Regions from separate parts of the Mesorhizobium sp. B2-3-2 genome, predicted to be linked through region 1. Evidence: predicted binding sites of a transcription regulator. Region 1 holds the regulator's gene; each other region holds the start of a gene.

Region 1 (6,237 bases):
CGGCCAAACCTTGAGCCGTCAGCGCCGCGACGACGCCGCCGGCAGTGCCGTCATTGGCCGCGACCACCGCGTCGACCTTGTTGTCGTTGGCGGTCAGGAACTGCTCCATGTTCTTCTGGGCGTTGGCCGGCAGCCAGCCATCGGTATAGGCCTCGCCGACATTCTTGATCTTGCCGCTGTCGATGGCGTCCTTGAGCACTTCCATCGAGCCCGAGAACAGGAAATCGGCATTCGGATCCGCACCCGAGCCCTTGATGAAGACGTAGTTGCCTTCCGGCTTCACCTTGAACACTTCGCGGGCCTGCATGCGGCCCACTTCCTTGTTGTCGAAGGTCAGATAGAAAACGTCCTTATTCTCGATCAGGCGGTCATAGCCGACGACCGGAATGCCTTCGTCGAGCGCTTTCTGCACCGCCGGGCCGATGGCGGAGGCGTCCTGCGCCAGGATGATCAGCGAATTGGCGCCCTGCGAGATCAGGCTCTCGACGTCGGTGAGCTGCTTGCCGGGGTTGGACTGGGCGTCGGCGGAAATATACTTGTCGCCGGCGGCTTCGATCGCCTTCTTCATGGCGGCCTCGTCGGTCTTCCAACGCTCTTCCTGGAAGTTCGACCAGGAAACGCCGATGACCTTGTCCTTCGCCTGCGCGACCGACGCGAGCGTCAGCGACATGGCGACACCCGCCAGGATAGCGGCTGTGAATCTCTTCATCTTATCCTCCCTGCGCCGCGTATGGCGCGACCAAACAGGCCCGAAGGCCGGCACAAAGGCTCTATTTTTTCGAGCCTCGAAAAAACACTGGTCCATCGTCGGAACGCTGTCAACGTCGATTCTGATGTATTTTGATGTCCTCGTGAATTTTTTTCGAGCTCCGGAATAAATAATGACAGCCAAGGCCGGTTCTGCCAGTATTTGGCGGTCGCTGGGCCTGGGGAGAGAAGACGGCGACCGGGAGGATGCGAGAAACATGTCGGTCGGAATTCGCCACGACGATCTGCGCCGACGCAATCGGGCGATGGTGATCGCGGCCGTGCGCCGTGCCGGGCAGCCGTCGCGCACCGAGATTGCCGCGACCACCGGGCTCAGCCACTCCACCATATCGGCGATCTCCTCCGACCTGATCGGCGAAGGCATCCTGGCGCAGAGCAAGCCGAGCGAGGCCGGTGCGATGAAACGCGGCCGGCCGCAGATCGGCCTCAGCCTCAACCCTGAAGCCGCGGCGGTGATGACCGTGGTGCTGTCGCTGAATTTCCTCTCCGTCGCCGTCATCGACTATGCCGGCCAGGTGATATCGGAGGAGCAACGCCGGCTGGACACGCTGACCATGTCGCGCGAGGCGCTGATCGGCGAATGCGTGGCCATCGTCAGGCGACGGTTCGAGGATCCCGACCTCGACGTCGCCAGCATCGCTCGTATCGCGCTGGCGATCCAGGGCATCACCGATACGGATGCGCGCGCCATGCTGTGGTCGCCGATCACGCCGCAGACCGACATCGCCTTCGCCGACATACTGGAGGCCGAGTTCGGCATTCCCGCCACCATGGAGAACGATTGCAACATGATGGCGGTGGCGCTGCGCTGGCGCGATCCCCGGCGTTACCGCGACGACTTCATCGCCATCCTGTTGTCGCACGGCATCGGCATGGGCCTGGTGCTGAAGGGCGAACTGTTCACCGGCACCCATTCATCCGGAGGCGAGTTCGGCCACATGATCCATCGCCCGGGCGGGGCGCTCTGCCGCTGCGGCCGGCGCGGCTGCGTCGAGGCCTATGCCGGCAACTATGCCATCTGGCGCAACGCGAGGCAGCTTGGCGAGGACACCGAGCCCGTCGACGTCAGCGACGCCGACATGCGTGCGCTGGCGGCCTCGGCGCGCGAAAAGGACGGGCCGGAGCGCGAAGCCTACCGCAAGGCCGGCGAGGCGCTGGGCTATGGCCTTGGCAGCCTGTTCGCCCTGATCGATCCGGCGCCGGTCGCCATGGTCGGCGTCAGCGCCGCCGCCTTCGACCTGATCGAGCCGGCTCTGCGCGAAGCCATTGCCCAGACCGCCGGCGGCCAGCACTCGAAATCGATTTCCTTCGACACCGAGCCGAACGAACTGCCGCTGATCCGCGAGGGCTGCGCCATGCGCGCGCTGACCTACGTCGACCAGGAAATTTTCGCACCGGGGGCACAGGCGAAATCAGGCGTGGGCGAGAATGTTGCGTGACATATCCCTAGTCTTCGCGGATCGCATACCCCGCGCCACGGATAGTACGGATCACGTCAGGCATGCGGCCGTTGTTGACCGCCTTGCGCAGCCGGCCGACATGGACGTCCACGGTGCGCTCGTCGATGTAGATCGTTTCGCCCCAGACATTGTCGAGCAGCTGGCTGCGCGAGAACACCCGGCCCGGATGGCGCATCATGAATTCGAGCAGGCGGAACTCGGTCGGCCCGAGCCGGATCTCGCTCTTCTTGCGGTAGACCCGGTGCGATTCACGGTCGAGCACGATGTCGCCGACCTTGAGCACGCTGGACAGCACTTCCGGCTTGGCGCGGCGCAGCAGCGCCTTGACGCGTGCCATGAATTCCGGGGTTGAGAACGGCTTGACCAGATAGTCGTCGGCGCCGGTGGAGAGACCGCGCACCCGGTCGCTTTCCTCGCCGCGCGCCGTCAGCATGATGATCGGCAGCCGCTCGGTCTCGGGGCGCATCCGGAGACGGCGGCAGAGTTCGATGCCGGAAACCGCCGGCACCATCCAGTCGAGCACAAGAAGGTCGGGGACATTCTCCTGCAAGCGGATCTCGGCTTCGTCGCCGCGCGTCACCACCTCGACCTGGTAACCCTCCGATTCCAGATTGTAACGGAGCAGCACACCCAGCGGCTCCTCGTCCTCCACCACCATGATGCGTGGCGCGATCATCGACTGGTCACCCCTGCCGTCACGCCGCTGGCGCCGACATCGCCGTCTCGTCCTGCTTCGGGCGATTGGCGGGCAATTGCGTGCCGGTCAGCACATAATAGGCATTTTCGGCAATGTTGGTCACATGATCACCGATGCGCTCGAGGTTCTTGGCGCAGAACAAAAGATGCGTGCAGGCGGTGATGTTGCGCGGATCCTCCATCATGTAGGTCAGCAGCTCGCGGAACACCGATGTGTATTTGACGTCGATGCGTTCATCGTCGGCGCGCAGCTTGGCAAGCGCCGAGGCATCACGGGCGCCATACTCCTCGATCACGCCCTGCACCTGGATCAGTACCAGCTGCGCCATGGCATCGATGGAGTGCGACAGGTCGCGCGGCGTGGCGGCCAGGCCGACGGTGCCGACGCGCTTGGCGATGTTCTTGGCCAGATCGCCGATGCGTTCGAGATCGCCAGCCATGCGGATCGAGCCGACGACATGGCGCAAATCATCCGCCATGGGCTGCCGCTTGGCGATCAGGGTGATGGCGCGGTCGTCGAGTTCGCGCTGGCGCGCATCCATGATCGCGTCGTCGGAGACGATGCGCTGGGCGAGCGCGTTGTCGGAATTCAGGAGCGCCTTGGTGGCGCCGCCGACCATCGATGAGGCGAGATCGCCCATGTCGCGGATCAGCCTGCTGATCTGTCCGAGATCTTCGTCAAAGGCTGCGACTGTATGTTCGGCCATGATCTTGGTCCTCGTATGCCTGGGATCAGCCGAAGCGGCCGGTGATATAGTCCTGCGTGCGCTTCTCGCGGGGCGACGTGAAGATCTTCTCGGTGCGGTCGAACTCGACCAGCTCGCCCAGATACATGAAGGCGGTCTGCTTCGACACGCGCGCCGCCTGCTGCATGTTATGGGTGACAATGACGATCGTGTAATCGGCCTGCAGCTCGTCGATCAGTTCCTCGATCTTGGCGGTCGACAGCGGATCGAGCGCCGAGGCAGGCTCGTCGAGCAGGATGACCTCTGGCTTCACCGCCACCGTGCGGGCGATGCAGAGGCGCTGCTGCTGGCCGCCCGAAAGGCTGAGGCCACTGGCGTTGAGCTTGTCCTTGACCTCGCTCCACAGTGCCGCGCGCTTCAGCGCCTGCTCGACACGGCCGTCCATCTCGGCCTTGCTGAGCTTCTCATAGAGCCTGACGCCGAACGCGATGTTCTCGTAAATCGACATCGGGAACGGCGTCGGCTTCTGGAACACCATGCCGATCTTGGTTCTGAGCAGGTTGAGGTCCTGCGAACGGTCGAGGATGTTCTGGCCGTCGAGCAGCACCTGGCCCTCGGCGCTCTGCTTCGGGTAAAGCTCGTAGATGCGGTTGAAGACGCGCAGCAGCGTCGACTTCCCGCAGCCCGAAGGCCCTATGAAGGCGGTGACGCTGCGCTCGGGCAGCGACAGGCTGATATCCTTCAGCGCCTTCGACTGGCCGTAGTAGAAATTGAGGTTCTTGACCTCGATCTTGGCTTTCTCGACCGCGACTTCGGGCGTGTTCAACTCGGTGGACAACATCGGTTTCATCTGTCCTCTCTGCGTCCGGTAAGGCTGCGGGCCAAGATGCTCAGCCCGAGAACCGTAAGGGTGATTATGAGTGCGCCGGTCCACGCCAGCTGCTGCCATTCCTCGTAGGGGCTGAGAGCGAACTGGAAGATGGTGACGGGCAGGCTGGCCATCGGCGCGTTGAGATTGCTCGACCAGAACTGGTTGTTGAGCGCTGTGAAGAGCAGCGGCGCCGTCTCGCCGGAAATGCGGGCGATGGCCAGCAATATGCCGGTGACGATGCCCGACAGCGCCGCACGGTAGGCGACCGAGCGGATGACCACCCAACGCGGCGCGCCGATCGCGGCGCCGGCCTCGCGCAAGGCGTTAGGCACCAGGTTGAGCATGTCCTCGGTGGTGCGCACGACGACCGGGATGACCAGGATGGCCAGCGCGACGGCACCGGCGATCGCCGAGAAATGTCCCATCGGCCGCACCAGCAGCTCGTAGACGAACAGGCCGACGATGATCGAGGGTGCCGACAGCAGGATGTCGTTGATGAAGCGCACGATCGTGGTGAGGCGCGAGAAGCGGCCATATTCGGCCATGTAGGTCCCAGCGAGGACACCGATCGGCGTGCCGACGATGACGGCGATGACTGTCATCATGATACTGCCGTAGATGGCATTGAGCAGGCCGCCGGCATCGCCGGGCGGCGGTGTCATTTCGGTGAACACAGACAGCGAAACACCCGACAGGCCCTTATAGAGCAGTGCGCCGAGGATCAGCGCCAGCCAGGCCAGACCGACGCCCGCCGCCGTGACGCATAGCGTCATCATCACGGCATTCCTGCGCTTGCGTCGATTGTGAAGCGATGTGGCCGTCGACATCGGTCAGGCTCCCGTGCGGCTGTCCATGCGCAGCAGCATGTAGCGCGCAAGGGCAAGGATCAGGAAAGTGATGACGAACAGGATCAGGCCGAGCGCCACCAGCGAAGACGTATAGAGATCGCCGTCGGCTTCGGTGAATTCGTTGGCGATGGTTGCCGAGATCGTCGTGCCGGGCGCGAAAAGCGAGGCGCTGATGCGGTGGGCGTTGCCGATGACGAAGGTTACCGCCATGGTTTCGCCGAGCGCGCGGCCGAGGCCGAGCATGACGCCGCCCATGATGCCGACGCGGGTATAGGGGATGACGACGCGGCGCGTGACCTCCCAGGTCGTGCAGCCGATGCCATAGGCCGATTCCTTCAGCACCGCCGGCACCGTGTCGAAGACATCCTTGGTGATCGAGGTGATGAAGGGCAGGACCATGATGGCAAGGATCAGCGCCGAGGTCAAAAGGCCGATGCCGTAGGGCGGACCCGCAAACAGGCTGGAGAGCCCCGGCACGTCGTGGAAAAGCTTGATGATGAAGGGCTGCACCGTCGTCTGCAGGAACGGCGCGAACACGAACAGGCCCCAGATGCCGTAGATGATGGAGGGTATGCCGGCAAGCAGCTCGACGGCGATGCCGATGGGGCGCCGGAGTGGCCGTGGGCAGAGTTCGGTAAGGAAGATGGCGATGCCGATGCCGATGGGAACGGCGATCAGGATAGCGATGGCGGCGGTGACGATGGTTCCGTAGATCGGGGCCAGCGCCCCGAAATTCTCGGTAACCGGGTTCCACGATTCGGTCGTCAGGAAGGAGAACCCGAATTTCGACAGCGCTTCCCACGAGCCGGCAAACAGCGAAATCGCCACGCCGCCGAGGATGAGCAGGACGAGGATGGCGGAAAAGCGTGTCGCCGCCCGGAAAATCGTATCGGTGAGCGCGAAGCGCC
Region 2 (6,237 bases), on a different contig from region 1:
GTGCTGGCCTCCTCAGGCGCCGGCGCCTATTCGATCGACGCCAAGCGCGGCTGAAGCCACCCTGGCAAATAGCTGAACCAAAAGGCGGCGCGGAATTTTCCGCGCCGCCTTTTCGTTGTCGGGATATACCGGCCGGAATTTTCCGCCAGTCGGCAATTTCTGCTAGAATCGGGATGTCGAGCAGAGCCGGCGACCGCCGACGATGGAGGATAACCAACATGCCTCGCAACGCGCTGCTTCTGCTTTCCCGGCTGCTGCTGGCCGCATTGTTTGTCCCGTCCGGCTTTCATGCCTTGAGCGACATTGCCGGCACGGCGGGCTATTTCTCCGGCCTCGGCCTGCCGTTGCCGACGCTTGCCGCCTGGGGAACCGGCTTGTTCGAGCTGATCGCCGGATTGCTTATCCTGGTCGGTTTCCAGACCAGGGTCGTTGCGCTGCTGCTCGCCGCCTTCTGCATCGTCGCTGGTTTCATCGGCCATTACGGCCAAGGCGGCGACGACGCGATGCTCGCCTTGCTGCATTCGCAGATGCTGATGAAGGACATCGCCATTGCGGGCGGTTTCCTGGCGCTGGCGATGGCCGGGGCCGGCGCCTGGTCGATCGACGGCCGCGGTTCGGCGTGAGGCCCTACTTCACCGAAACGCTCGGGCCGCCTTCGACCGCCAGTACCAGGCGGCGGCCGGTGATTCGCGCCAGTTGCGCCAGGCGCCCGGCAGGCCGCTCGCCGTAGAGATCTGCCAGAGATGCCGGCAAGACCAGCGCCAGCACGCCATTGCCGCGCTGCTCCCATTTCAGCCTCGGCATGACGCCGGGCATCGAGGCGGTCAGCAGGTAGACGACGCGCATCGACGCCGCCAGCACCCGCGCCCGCTCCAGATAGCGCGGTGTCGCCAGCGCCTTGATCTCGGGCGCGATGGCTTCGTTGAAGATGCCGTCGTGCCTATACGCGTTGGCCATCGCCAGATAGGCGCGGCCAGGGTGGTCGACGCCGAAAAAGGAGGCGTGGGCTATGATATTGAGCGATTGCTTGCCGCGATATTCGGGATGCGCGCGCCAACCGATGTCGGCCAGCAATGCCGCCGCGTGGCGGTAGCGCGCCTCGTCCTCGGTCTCGTCGATGCCGAAGGCGGCAAAGGTGCTGGCCGTCCAGTCGACGAGTTCATGCGCATGGGTGACCGAGCGCGAGCGCAGCCGGGCGAGTTCCTCCGATGCCGAGATCAGAGGATCGGCCTTCTGCTCAGCCTGGTCGAGCAGGGAATAGAGGAAGCCTTCGCGCACGCCGAGCGCCGAGACGATGATCTTCGACGGCTGCATCGCCGCCATGATTTCCTGCAGCACGATGGCGCCGTAAGGCAGGAGCGAGCGGCGGTTCTTCGAAACGCCCTCGATGCCTTTGATCTTCTCGATCTCGCCTTTCGCCACTTGCCGCAGGAAATTGGCGGCACTTTCGACGCCGATCTCGTAGTGGTGCATGACGCCAAGCGGATAGTTGGTCATCTCCATGTGCAGCCTGGCGAGATTTCGCCAGGTGCCGCCAACGGCATAGAAAGGCCTGCCCTGCCCGCCTTTCAGCAGCTTCGCCCGCCCCAGCTCGTCGCGCACGATTTTCGCCGCCTGAGCAAGCGAGTTCTTGGCCATGTCCTGCAGGCGCAGGCCGCCCAGCGGTAACGTTATGCCGTCGCCGATCGCTTCGCCATTGACGTCGACCAGTTCAAGGCTGCCGCCACCGAGGTCACCCGCAATACCGTTGGCCGGATGAAAGCCGGAGATGACGCCGAGCGCGGAATAATAGGCTTCCTCGCGGCCGCTGATCACGCGGATCTCGGTCTTGAGCACGTCTTCGGCGCGGTGGATGAAATCGGGGCCGTTGACGGCCTCGCGGGCAGCCGCGGTCGCCAGCACGTACATGTGCTCGGCGCCGGCCTGGTCGGAGAGCGCGCGGAAGCGGCGGAACTCCTCCATTGACCGCGTCACGCCCTCGGGGTCGAGCTTCCCCGTCGACACGATGCCGCGGCCGAGGCCCGCCAGCATCTTTTCGTTGAACAGCATGGTCGGCGAGCGCGCCAGCCCCTCATAGACGACAAGGCGGATCGAATTCGAGCCGATGTCGATGATGGACAGCGGTCGGCGATCCTGCAGCCGGCCCTGGGAATCGGACAGCATCAGGCGGCGGCGTTCTTCTTGCGGCGCTTGAATTGCGCGATCCGCTTCGGCGCATGCGATTTCAGCGCATCACCCCGTCCCGACAGGCTCGGATTGGTCATGAAATATTCCTGTGCGTTGAACGGTTCCTCGCCCTCCTCGAGCACGACGCGCCGGGAGGTTCCATCAGCCAATACGTCGAAACTTTGCTGATTGTCCATGATGTTGCCGAGCATGATCTGGCCCAGCACCTGTTCATGCACAGTTGGGTTGGTGATCGGCACCATGGTCTCGACGCGACGGTCAAGATTGCGCGGCATGAGGTCGGCCGAGGAGATGTAGACGACCGCCTCGTCCGATGGCAAGCCATGGCCATTGCCGAAGCAATAGATGCGGCTGTGCTCGAGGAAACGGCCGACGATCGACTTGACCCTGATGTTTTCCGACAGGCCCGGTACCTGCGGCCGCAGGCAGCATATGCCGCGCACGACGAGGTCGATCTCGACGCCGGCGCGGCTGGCGTCGTAGAGCGCGTCGATGATGATCGGATCGACAAGGGCGTTCATCTTCATCCAGATGCGCGCCGGGCGTCCCTCGAGCGCGTGGGCGACCTCATCGGAAATGTGCTGCAGGATGCGGTTCCTCAGCGTGAAGGGCGAGATCGCCAGCCGCATTTCGGCGGTCGGCTCGGCATAGCCGGTGATGAAGTTGAACAGTTGGGCGACATCGCGCGCGATCGTGGCATCGGTAGTAAAGAAGGACAGGTCGGTGTAGATGCGCGCGGTCACGGGATGGTAGTTGCCGGTGCCCAGATGCACATAGTTGCGCAGCTTTCCGTCCTCGCGCCGCACCACCAGAGACATTTTGGCGTGGGTCTTGAGCTCGAGGAAGCCGAACACGACCTGGACGCCGGCGCGTTCGAGGTCGCGCGCCCAGCGGATGTTGGCCTCCTCGTCGAAGCGCGCCTTGAGCTCGACCAGGGCCGTCACCGACTTGCCGGCCTCGGCCGCATCGACCAGCGCACGCACGATCGGGCTGTCATTGGAGGTGCGGTAAAGCGTCTGCTTGATCGCCACCACTTCCGGGTCGGCCATCGCTTGGCGCAGGAACTGAACCACGACGTCGAAGGATTCGTAGGGGTGGTGGACGATGATGTCCTTCTCGCGGATGGCGGCGAAGCAGTCGCCGCCATGCTCGCGGATGCGCTCGGGGAAACGCGGATTGTAGGGCGTGAATTTGAGGTCGTCGCGGGCAACGGCCACGATCTCCGAAATCTGGCTGAGCGCCAGCGGACCGGTCAGGACGCTGATGCGGCTCGATGAGACGCCGAGTTCGCCGGCGACGAATTCGCGCAGTTCGGCCGGCATGAGCATGTCGAACTCGATGCGAATGACGGAGCCGCGGCGGCGGCGCTTCAGCGCGGTCTCGAACAGGCGCACGAGATCTTCCGATTCCTCCTCGACCTCGATATCGCTGTCGCGGATGATGCGGAACGTACCGGAGCCCTTGACCTCGTATCCCGGGAACAACTTGCCGATGTAAAGGCCGACCGCCTCTTCCAGCGGGATGAAGCGGACATGGTGCTTGCGGTCCGGCAGGCGGATGAAGCGCTTCAGCGCCACCGGCAGGCGCAAGAGCGCGCTCATCTCCTCGCCGTTCTTGCGATGGCGAAGCTGCAGCGCCATCGAGAAGCCGAGATTGGGGATGAACGGGAATGGGTGCGCCGGGTCGATCGACAATGGCGTGAGAACAGGAAACACCTGATCCTGGAAGTGCTCCTCCAGCCAGGCCTTCTCGTCCTTGGTCAGCGCGTCGCGGGTGATGCTCTCGATGCCTTCCTTGTTGAGCAGCACGGTCAGAGCCGAAAGGCTCTTCTGCTGGTCTTCCTGCAACCGTTCGACCTCACGCAGCAGCTGTTCGAGCTGCTGTTCGGGGGTACGCCCGTCCGGGCTTCTCAACACGATGCCTTCGCGAACCTGGCCGGCGAGACCGGCTACGCGCACCATGAAGAACTCGTCGAGATTGGCTGCGGAGATCGACAGGAAACGTACCCTCTCCAGCAGCGGATGGTTTGTGTTCTGCGATTCCTCGAGCACGCGGCGGTTGAACTGCAACCAGGAGAACTCGCGATTGACGAAACGATCCGGATTGCCTTCCGGGCTTGCCGCTTCCGCATTGATGAACTCGCTCTGGACCGGCTTCAGTTCGTTCATGGTTCCTGCTCTTCCCACGTCTGGTTGCTTCGCCGCTTTCGGGCGGCGCCCAGGCTGTTGCGCCTGGCCGCGATGCTCCAGCCGATTAACCGGCTTAACTTATCCTCTGACAGGCTTTTGCGACAGTTTCATTTCATCGAACTTGCAAACAGGCCGGTTATGATCCAAACGCTGAGCAGACTGCGCTAAAGGAGACGACGATGGCAGGCGGTTCCATTCCCCATTTCCAGAACGATGCGGGCCATCCGGCGATCGATATCGGCGTCAAGGAATTCATGTGCACCGGGGCCAACCCGCCCTTCGACCATCCGCATGTCTTTCTCGACATGGGCGACGACAATGAGAAGGTCTGCCCCTACTGCTCGACGCTCTACCGCTATTCGCCGAAGCTGACGGCCATGGAAACGCTGCCGGCCGGCTGCCTCTACATCGACCAGGCCGCCTGACCTCCAGCGGCCGGGCCAATGGCAGACGCACAGTCCCGGCAAGTCATCATCGCCGGGGCGGGTATTGCGGGGCTGACCGCGGCGCTGGCTTTCGCCAGGCGCGGATATCCCGTACGGATCTTCGAACAGGCGCAGCGCCTCGAGGCGGCGGGCGCCGGCATCCAGCTTTCGCCCAACGCCACGCGCATCCTGCGTGGGCTCGGCGTACTCGACGCACTTCTTCCCAATGCCGTCAAGCCGGAAGCCGTGGTGCTGAAGGATGCCGCAAGTCTGCGTGAACTGGCGCGCGTGCCGCTTGGGCAAGCCGGCGAGGCGCGCTGGGGTGCGCCTTACCTCGTGGCGCATCGAGCGGACCTGCAAAACGCGCTGATGGCGCGTGTTGCCCAGATGCCTGGCATCCATCTCACCGCCGGCGCGCAGGTCAGCAGCGTGGCCACCGGTTCACTCGTTATCACCATGACAGACGGGGGCGGCCGCAAGGTCATCGACACCGAAGAATCTCTGCTGGTCGGTGCCGATGGCGTTTGGTCAGCAGTGCGGAGGTTTGCCAGTCCAGGCGGCGGAGCCGGCTTCGCGAATAGCCATTTCGCCGGCGAGCTGGCCTGGCGCGCCACGGTCGGCGCGGACAGCGAAGCAGGGCGAGCCTTTGCCGCGCTCGGCGCCGCCGACTGCGTCACCACCTTCCTGCATCCCGATTTCCACATGGTAGCCTACCCCGTCAGCAGGGGCAGCGCCTTCAACCTGGTCGCCTTCACTAAGGGCAAGCGCATTGCCGAAGGCTGGTCGGGTCATGCCGATCCCGCCATCCTTGCCGGTGCTATGCGCGGCACGTCGCCAGCGCTGGCGAGACTCGTCACCTTAGCCGGTCCATGGACCGCCTTTCCGATCCACACCGTGGAGCAAAGGCGCTGGACGATGCCGGAGGGGGTGGCACTGATCGGCGACGCGGCGCATGCCATGACGCCCTTCGCGGCGCAGGGCGCGGCAATGGCCATCGAGGATGCGGTAACGCTTGCCAATTTGATCGCCGACTTCCCAGCCGACCCAGGGCAAAGCCTCACCATCTGGGAGAACCTGCGGCGACCGCGCGTCGCCAAGGTCATCCGGCGCGGCGCTTTCAACCGGCTTGCGTGGCATGCCTCGGGCCCGGTGGCGATCGCCCGCAACCTGATCCTGGCGGCGCGGCCGGCGGAGAAGCTCGCGGCGGATCTGGACTGGCTCTATGGATGGGAGGAGCGGAAGATTGTATGGCGGTGAAAAACGCAGCCGCGACAGGCTGGCGGGACAGCGCCCATGTTCTGAACTGCGCTCTTCAGCCATATGACATCGGCTGATGGCCGGATCATCAATTATACAGCCGCATCGACAGGTCGAGCGAGACCGGCAGCGGGTTCCACCAACCGGTGCGCAGGCCGGCGGTTCGCAAGGCGGCGGCC
Region 3 (6,237 bases), on a different contig from region 1:
CGTTTGCGGCGCGTCGTTGCGCTCGGTCGAGAGCGCGCGGCAGGCAGCGAAGCCAGCGATCGACAGTCGCGTCACCGGCGCTTCGGCGCCGCCGGCGACCATGACGTCGGCATCGCCCCAGATGATCAGCCGGGCTGCGTCGCCGATCGCATGCGCGCCGGTCGAGCAAGCGGTGACGACGGCATGATTGGGGCCTTTCAGCCCATGCCGGATCGAAACCTGGCCGGAGACGAGATTGATGATCTGGCCGGGGATGAAGAAGGGGCTGATGCGGCGCGGGCCGCGCTCCTTCAGGATCATCGCGTTCTCGGCGATGCCTTCGATGCCGCCAATGCCCGAACCGATCAGAACGCCGGTGGCGCACTGCTCGGCATGGGTCTTCGGCTGCCAGCCGGAATCCTTCAGCGCCTCGTCGGCGGCTGCGATCCCGTACAGGATGAAGTCGCCGATCTTGCGCAGTTCCTTCGGCTCGAGCACCGCCTCGGGATTGAAGGTTGCGTTGCTGCCGTCACCGCGCGGAACGACATGGGCGATCTTGCAGGCAAGATCCTCCACCTCGAACTCGGTGATGCGCTTGGCGGCGCTGCGGCCGGTCAGAAGTTCCTTCCAGCTGTGCTCGAAGCCCATGCCGAACGGCGACAGCAACCCAAGGCCCGTGACGACGACACGCCTCATCGCAGGTCCTCCCCGGTGATGACTGCGGAAAGCGTCAGGCCGAAGCCTTGTCGATGTACTTCACGGCATCGCCCACCGTCAGGATGGTTTCAGCCGCGTCGTCGGGGATCTCGACGCCGAATTCTTCTTCGAACGCCATGACGAGTTCGACCGTGTCGAGACTGTCGGCGCCCAGATCATCGATGAAGCTCGCCTGCTCCGTCACCTTGTCGGCATCGACGCCCAGGTGCTCGATGACAATCTTCTTGACGCGCTCTGCGGTGTCACTCATTTGGGGCATCCTCGTCTTTTGGTTGTCTGTCTTCGTTAGCGGGCGGAATGCCGCTAATCAAGCTGAAAGATGGTCCCGCCGGAAACGCAATGGCCGCAGACCGGTTTTTGCCCGAACCGCCGGGTTGCGGGCCGCATTACACGAAAAATCGTGGGCGTCCAAGCCGAAATGGTCGCTTTTCACAGCCCGCCCAGGCGTTGCCTGTCGCCGTCTCAAAGCCACCGCGAATGCCCGGGCCCGGCCCGAAATGCATGCTTTGGCCGACCCGATCAGATCATCGCCATACCGCCGTTCACATGGATGGTTTGACCGGTGACGTAGCCGGCCTCGTTGGAGGCAAGATAGGCGACGGCGGACGCCACTTCGGCGCTGGTGCCCATGCGGCGCGTCGGGATCGCGGCCATGATCGCCTCCTTCTGCTTGTCGTTGAGCTTGTCGGTCATCGCCGATTCGATGAAGCCCGGGGCGACACAGTTGACGGTTATGCTGCGGGTGGCGATCTCCTGCGCCAGCGATTTGGAAAAGCCGATCATGCCGGCCTTGGAGGCGCAGTAGTTGGTCTGGCCGGGATTGCCGGTGACGCCGACCACCGAGGTAATGTTGATGATGCGGCCGTGGCGACGGCGCATCATCGGATGGGTCAACTCACGCGTCAGCCTGAACACGGCCGTCAGGTTGACTTCGAGCACGCTGTCCCAGTCGGCGTCCGACATGCGCACGAACAGTCCGTCCTTGGTGATGCCGGCATTGTTGACCAGGATGTCGACGCCCTCGAGATCGGCCTCCGCTTTCTGGCCGAGCGCCTTGACCTCGTCGCGGTTCGACAGGTCGGCCGGAAACAGCTTCACCCGGTCGCCAAGTTCGGCGGCCAGCGCCTCCAGTTTCTCGATGCGCGTGCCGTGCAGGCCGACGACGGCGCCCTGCGCATGCAACACCCTGGCGATCGCCTCGCCGATGCCTCCCGACGCGCCGGTGACAAGTGCCTTGCGGCCGGTCAGTTCGAACATGTGTTTTCCTCTTTGGTTTCGGAAGCTCAGCGAGCAACCTTATCTGTATACGTCGTGCCGGTGTCCGATTGCCATCATCAACGGAATATCTTCAGCGATACAAGCCGCGCCATCAATTCACACGCGGCGCTTCACCCGAGCGCCGCCAATGCGGCCTCGACCTCCGCCGCGGTTCCGACCGATCGCGTGGCGATGTCGCGGTTTATGCGCCGGGCCAGCCCTGAAAGCACTTTTCCCGCGCCGACTTCATAGAGCGTGGTGACGCCGTTCGCGCCGAACCACTCCACCGTCTCGCGCCAGCGCACGCGGCCGATCACCTGTTCGAACAGACGGCGCGCAATGACGTCGGGATCGCTGGTCGGAGTGACCGTGACATTGGAGACGAGCGGCACGACAGGCGCGTTCTTTGTTACGCCAGCCAGCGCTTCCCGCATGATCTCGGCGGCAGGCGCCATCAGCGCCGAATGGAAGGGCGCGGAGACCTGCAGCATCAGCGCCCGCTTGGCGCCCTTCTCGGTGCATAGTTTGGCGGCGAGTTCGACCGCCGCCCTGGCGCCGGAAATCACCAGCTGGCCACCGCCATTGTCGTTGGCGATCTGGCAGACCGAGCCTTTGGCAGCCTCGGCGCAGGCGGCTTCGACATCGGCCTGCTCCAGCCCGATGATCGCCGCCATGGCGCCTTCGCCGGCCGGCACCGCCGCTTGCATGGCATTGCCGCGGATGCGCAGCAGCCTGGCGGCATCGGCAACCGAGACGAAGCCGGCGGCGGCGAGCGCCGAATACTCGCCCAGCGAATGGCCGGCGACGTAGGCGACCTTGTCCTTCAGCGAGAAACCGCGTCCTTCCAAGGCCCTGATCGCGGCCAACGATACAGCCATCAGCGCCGGCTGCGCGTTGGCGGTCAGCGTCAGCGTCTCTTCCGGCCCTTCCCAGATCAGCTTCGACAGGTTTTCGCCGAGCGCGTCGTCGACTTCGCTAAAAACCCTACGCGCCTCGGGGAAGGCATCGGCGAGGTCCTTGCCCATGCCGACAGCCTGGCTGCCTTGTCCCGGGAAGGTGAATGCAACGGCCATGTGTGGGCTCCCAAAGCTCGGTTCTGCTTGCCTGATACACGAATTTTCCTGCCTGTGACGCAACGCGGCCTGCCAAGTCAAGCCCGGTTCGGCCCGGCCGCTCGGCAGCTTTGTGGGCCGAGTGCCTGTTCCAAAAGGCTTTTTGGCGATCACTCCTGATGAAAACCGCTCACGAATCGTTTGCTGGCTCTTCTTATTTCCGCCACAGGCGCTAGCTTTGCGTGACAATTCCATGACAATCGAGTGACGGGTCTGTCGCTGGGTGGGGAAGTTAAAGTGGCTAGGATTTCGAAAGGCGCAGGCAAAGCCGCGCCACAGTTTCTGGAAGACGATCCTTCCACCGGCTACCTGCCGGGACGGAAGTGGCCGACCATACGCTATGGGCTGACCAGCCTGCTGATCGCAGCCGTCCTGGTGTTCGCCATCGAATTGATCGTGCGCGGCGACTTCGGCGGCACGGTTTCCTTCTTCCTGCAGCCGCTCAAGCCGGGCTGGACCACGATCGTGGTGTTCGCCCTGGTTCTGATCGGCCTCGATGCCGTTTTCGGCCGCAGCTATCAAAGCCTGATGATCGTCGCGCCGCTGACGCTCTCGCTGGCTTTCATCGGTCATCAGAAATCGCATTATCTCGGCGATCCCCTCTACCCGACCGATTTCCTCTACTCCCGCCAGATCGTGGCGCTGCTGCCGCTTCTGGTGCGTGACCGCCCGATGACCGCCCTTGCCATGGTTGTCGGCATCGTCGCCGGCCTGTCGCTGCTCATCTATGGCTGGCGGGTCTGGCGTCGAAAGGTGCCGATACTCAGTCGCAAGGGCCGTCTCGCCCGGCTGACGCTGGCGGTGCCGCTGCTCGCCTTCTTCGTCTCGATCATGGACTATGCCACCTTCTCCTGGACCCGGGACCGGCTGCAGATCATCCCGATCATGTGGGACCAGAAGGAAAATTACGCCTCCAACGGCTTTGCGCTCGCCTTCGCGCTCAACGTGCCGATGGCGCATGTCTCGGCGCCGCCAGGCTATTCGGAAAAGACGATCGCGGCCATCGACAGGCCGCAGGTGACCGCCTCTGTGCCCCAGGAAAAGCCCGACATCATCGTCGTCATGAGCGAATCCTTCTGGGATCCGACCAAGCTGCCCGGGGTCACCATCACGCCCGATCCGATCCCCAACGTGCGGGCGCTGCGTTCGGGCTCCATGTTCTCACCCGAATTCGGCGGCATGACCGCCAATATCGAGTTCGAGGCACTGACCGGCTTCTCCAACGCCTTCCTGCCGGCCGGCAGCATCCCCTACCAGCAATATGTGCGCACGCCGACGCCGTCGCTGGCGACTTTCCTGAAGAGGGAGGGCTACAAGGCGCGCGCCATCCATCCGGGCACCAACTGGTTCTGGAACCGCGGCGCGGTCTATGCCGATTTCGGCTTCGACGACTTCAGATCGGAAGAGACGCTGCCGCCGATGCAAAAGCGCGGGCCGCTGGCATCCGACGCGGCGATGACGGACGAGATCATCAGCGAGGCCGATGCCAGCGATGCCCCGGTGTTCTTCTTTGCCGTCAGCCTGCAGAACCACGGCCCTTACGAGCCGAACCGCTATTACAACCCGACCCACACCGTGCAGGCGCCGATCAGCCAATGGGCGCGTGAATCGCTGCTGAGTTACACCGAGGGCTCGGCGGACGCGGACCGCGGTCTCGGACGCCTGGTCGAATGGGCAAAGAAACGCTCTCGCCCCACCGTCATCGCCTTCTTCGGCGACCATCTGCCGCCACTTGGGCCGGTCTATGTCGAGACCGGGTTCATGAAGGACAATGTCGCGCCGCGCAAGGAGGCTTCCGCCGAGGCGGCGCTGGAGCATCATCAGACGCCGCTGATCATCTGGTCGAACCGCACCGGCCCGGCCAAGGACATGGGCGCCGTCAGCCCCGCCTTCCTGCCCTATCACATCCTGAAAACGGCCGGCATCACCCACCCCTACTACACCGGCTTCCTGGGAGAGATGCGCGAACGCTACCGCGTGGTCGACCGCAATCTGCTGTTGACGCCGGCGGGAGAAGCCACGCCGGACTGGGCGCGGCAGAAGGAAATCGACCCGGCGATCCGCGATTTCCGGCTGCTGCAATACGACATGATGTTCGGCAAACGCCACGCGGCGCCCGACTTCTTCCCCGAAACGGTGGACAAGGTCGTCGCCCATATGAGCTGAGATTCGCGGCATCCTTCTGGATGCCGCCCAGCGGGTCGAGCGTTCAATTCGTCAGTTGCAATTTCGAGAATTTGTTGGCGATCTGCTGGAACACGTTCGGCAATTTGTTTGGATCGTTGACCGCGTAATAGTCGCTGGGATCCGAGGCGCAAGCGCTGTAAAGCGTGCGGTTGGCGGCGGTGTCGGATTGCAGCACCATCGTGTAGATTTCGGCGCCCTGGTTCTTCAGCTGCGTGCAGACGCTTTTGGTCCATCCGTCGACATTGCGCGCGGCGGTCGTCTGATTGTCCGATCCAAGCCGACCGGCAGCGCCATAGGCTGAGCCGGCAAGAAAACCATAGGACGTATAGTCGGACTTGGTCGTCTCGTTGCTGGCGCCGTAGACGACATTCTCCCCGTCGGTGAGCAACATGACGATCTTGCTCACCCCGGGCGTCTTCCAAGGCGTCCCCTCAACATAGGGCGCACTCGGCGACAACACCCGCTGGCCCCAGGCCAGGCCCTCGGAAACATTGGTGCCGGACCCCGCCCATGCAAGCATCTTGGCGGCCGCCTGGCGAAGCTTTGTAAAGTCTTCCGTCAAGGGGACGATTGGCGAGGGACAGGACCGGTTTGGCCCTACCGTCAGTTGCAAAGCGTTTGGATCGTTTGTGACCGCGGTGGCAATGGCGGTGTTCTGCGGCGCCACATATTTGGCGACCGTTTCAAGATCACCCCTCAAAACGCCGGCAGCACTTCCAAGCAAGCCGCTCAGATCTATTCCGAGAATATTCAGTCCGCCATTCTGAGCTAGTTTGGTCTCATCGGGGGCGTCGTCGATAAAGGAATTGTTGTAGTGATAGGCATCGTTTGAATAGCCGCTGGAAGGTCTCGTGCCCTTTCCCGGACTGTCCGGCGCGAAATACGGCACGAACAGAGTGTCGGGGTAACGTGGATCGGGCGGCGTATCGGCGATATTAAGGGCACCAGGGCGCGCCTCGACGCAGCCTTTCCAACCCGTATCCTC

Evidence for each region. Region 1 encodes PhoB, which activates phosphate uptake and scavenging genes when phosphate is short. Its sites were predicted from a motif close to TGTCATNNANCTGTCAT; they were not measured.
Region 2: a site for PhoB is predicted at 4,475-4,491, ahead of FJ964_RS04320 (RNA degradosome polyphosphate kinase). Genes of this name have one in related genera too.
Region 3: a site for PhoB is predicted at 3,248-3,264, ahead of FJ964_RS04765 (LTA synthase family protein). Genes of this name have one in related genera too.

What each region holds. Positions count from the first base shown of each region.
Region 1 is NZ_VFWA01000023.1:40,464-46,700, forward strand. Features, by position in the region: gene xylF (D-xylose ABC transporter substrate-binding protein) at 1-709, opposite strand, end outside; gene FJ964_RS29650 (ROK family protein) at 966-2,207, shown strand; gene phoB (phosphate regulon transcriptional regulator PhoB) at 2,215-2,904, opposite strand; gene phoU (phosphate signaling complex protein PhoU) at 2,924-3,631, opposite strand; gene pstB (phosphate ABC transporter ATP-binding protein PstB) at 3,657-4,460, opposite strand; gene pstA (phosphate ABC transporter permease PstA) at 4,457-5,308, opposite strand; gene pstC (phosphate ABC transporter permease subunit PstC) at 5,312-6,237, opposite strand, start outside.
Region 2 is NZ_VFWA01000001.1:875,490-881,726, forward strand. Features, by position in the region: gene FJ964_RS04305 (DoxX family protein) at 1-54, shown strand, start outside; gene FJ964_RS04310 (DoxX family protein) at 219-623, shown strand; gene ppx (exopolyphosphatase) at 628-2,163, opposite strand; gene FJ964_RS04320 (RNA degradosome polyphosphate kinase) at 2,163-4,355, opposite strand; gene FJ964_RS04325 (zinc-finger domain-containing protein) at 4,556-4,801, shown strand; gene FJ964_RS04330 (FAD-dependent monooxygenase) at 4,820-6,058, shown strand; gene FJ964_RS04335 (TIGR02117 family protein) at 6,147-6,237, opposite strand, start outside.
Region 3 is NZ_VFWA01000001.1:957,894-964,130, forward strand. Features, by position in the region: gene fabF (beta-ketoacyl-ACP synthase II) at 1-675, opposite strand, end outside; gene FJ964_RS04750 (acyl carrier protein) at 710-946, opposite strand; gene fabG (3-oxoacyl-[acyl-carrier-protein] reductase) at 1,216-1,953, opposite strand; gene fabD (ACP S-malonyltransferase) at 2,085-3,026, opposite strand; gene FJ964_RS04765 (LTA synthase family protein) at 3,303-5,231, shown strand; gene FJ964_RS04770 (pilus assembly protein) at 5,275-6,237, opposite strand, start outside.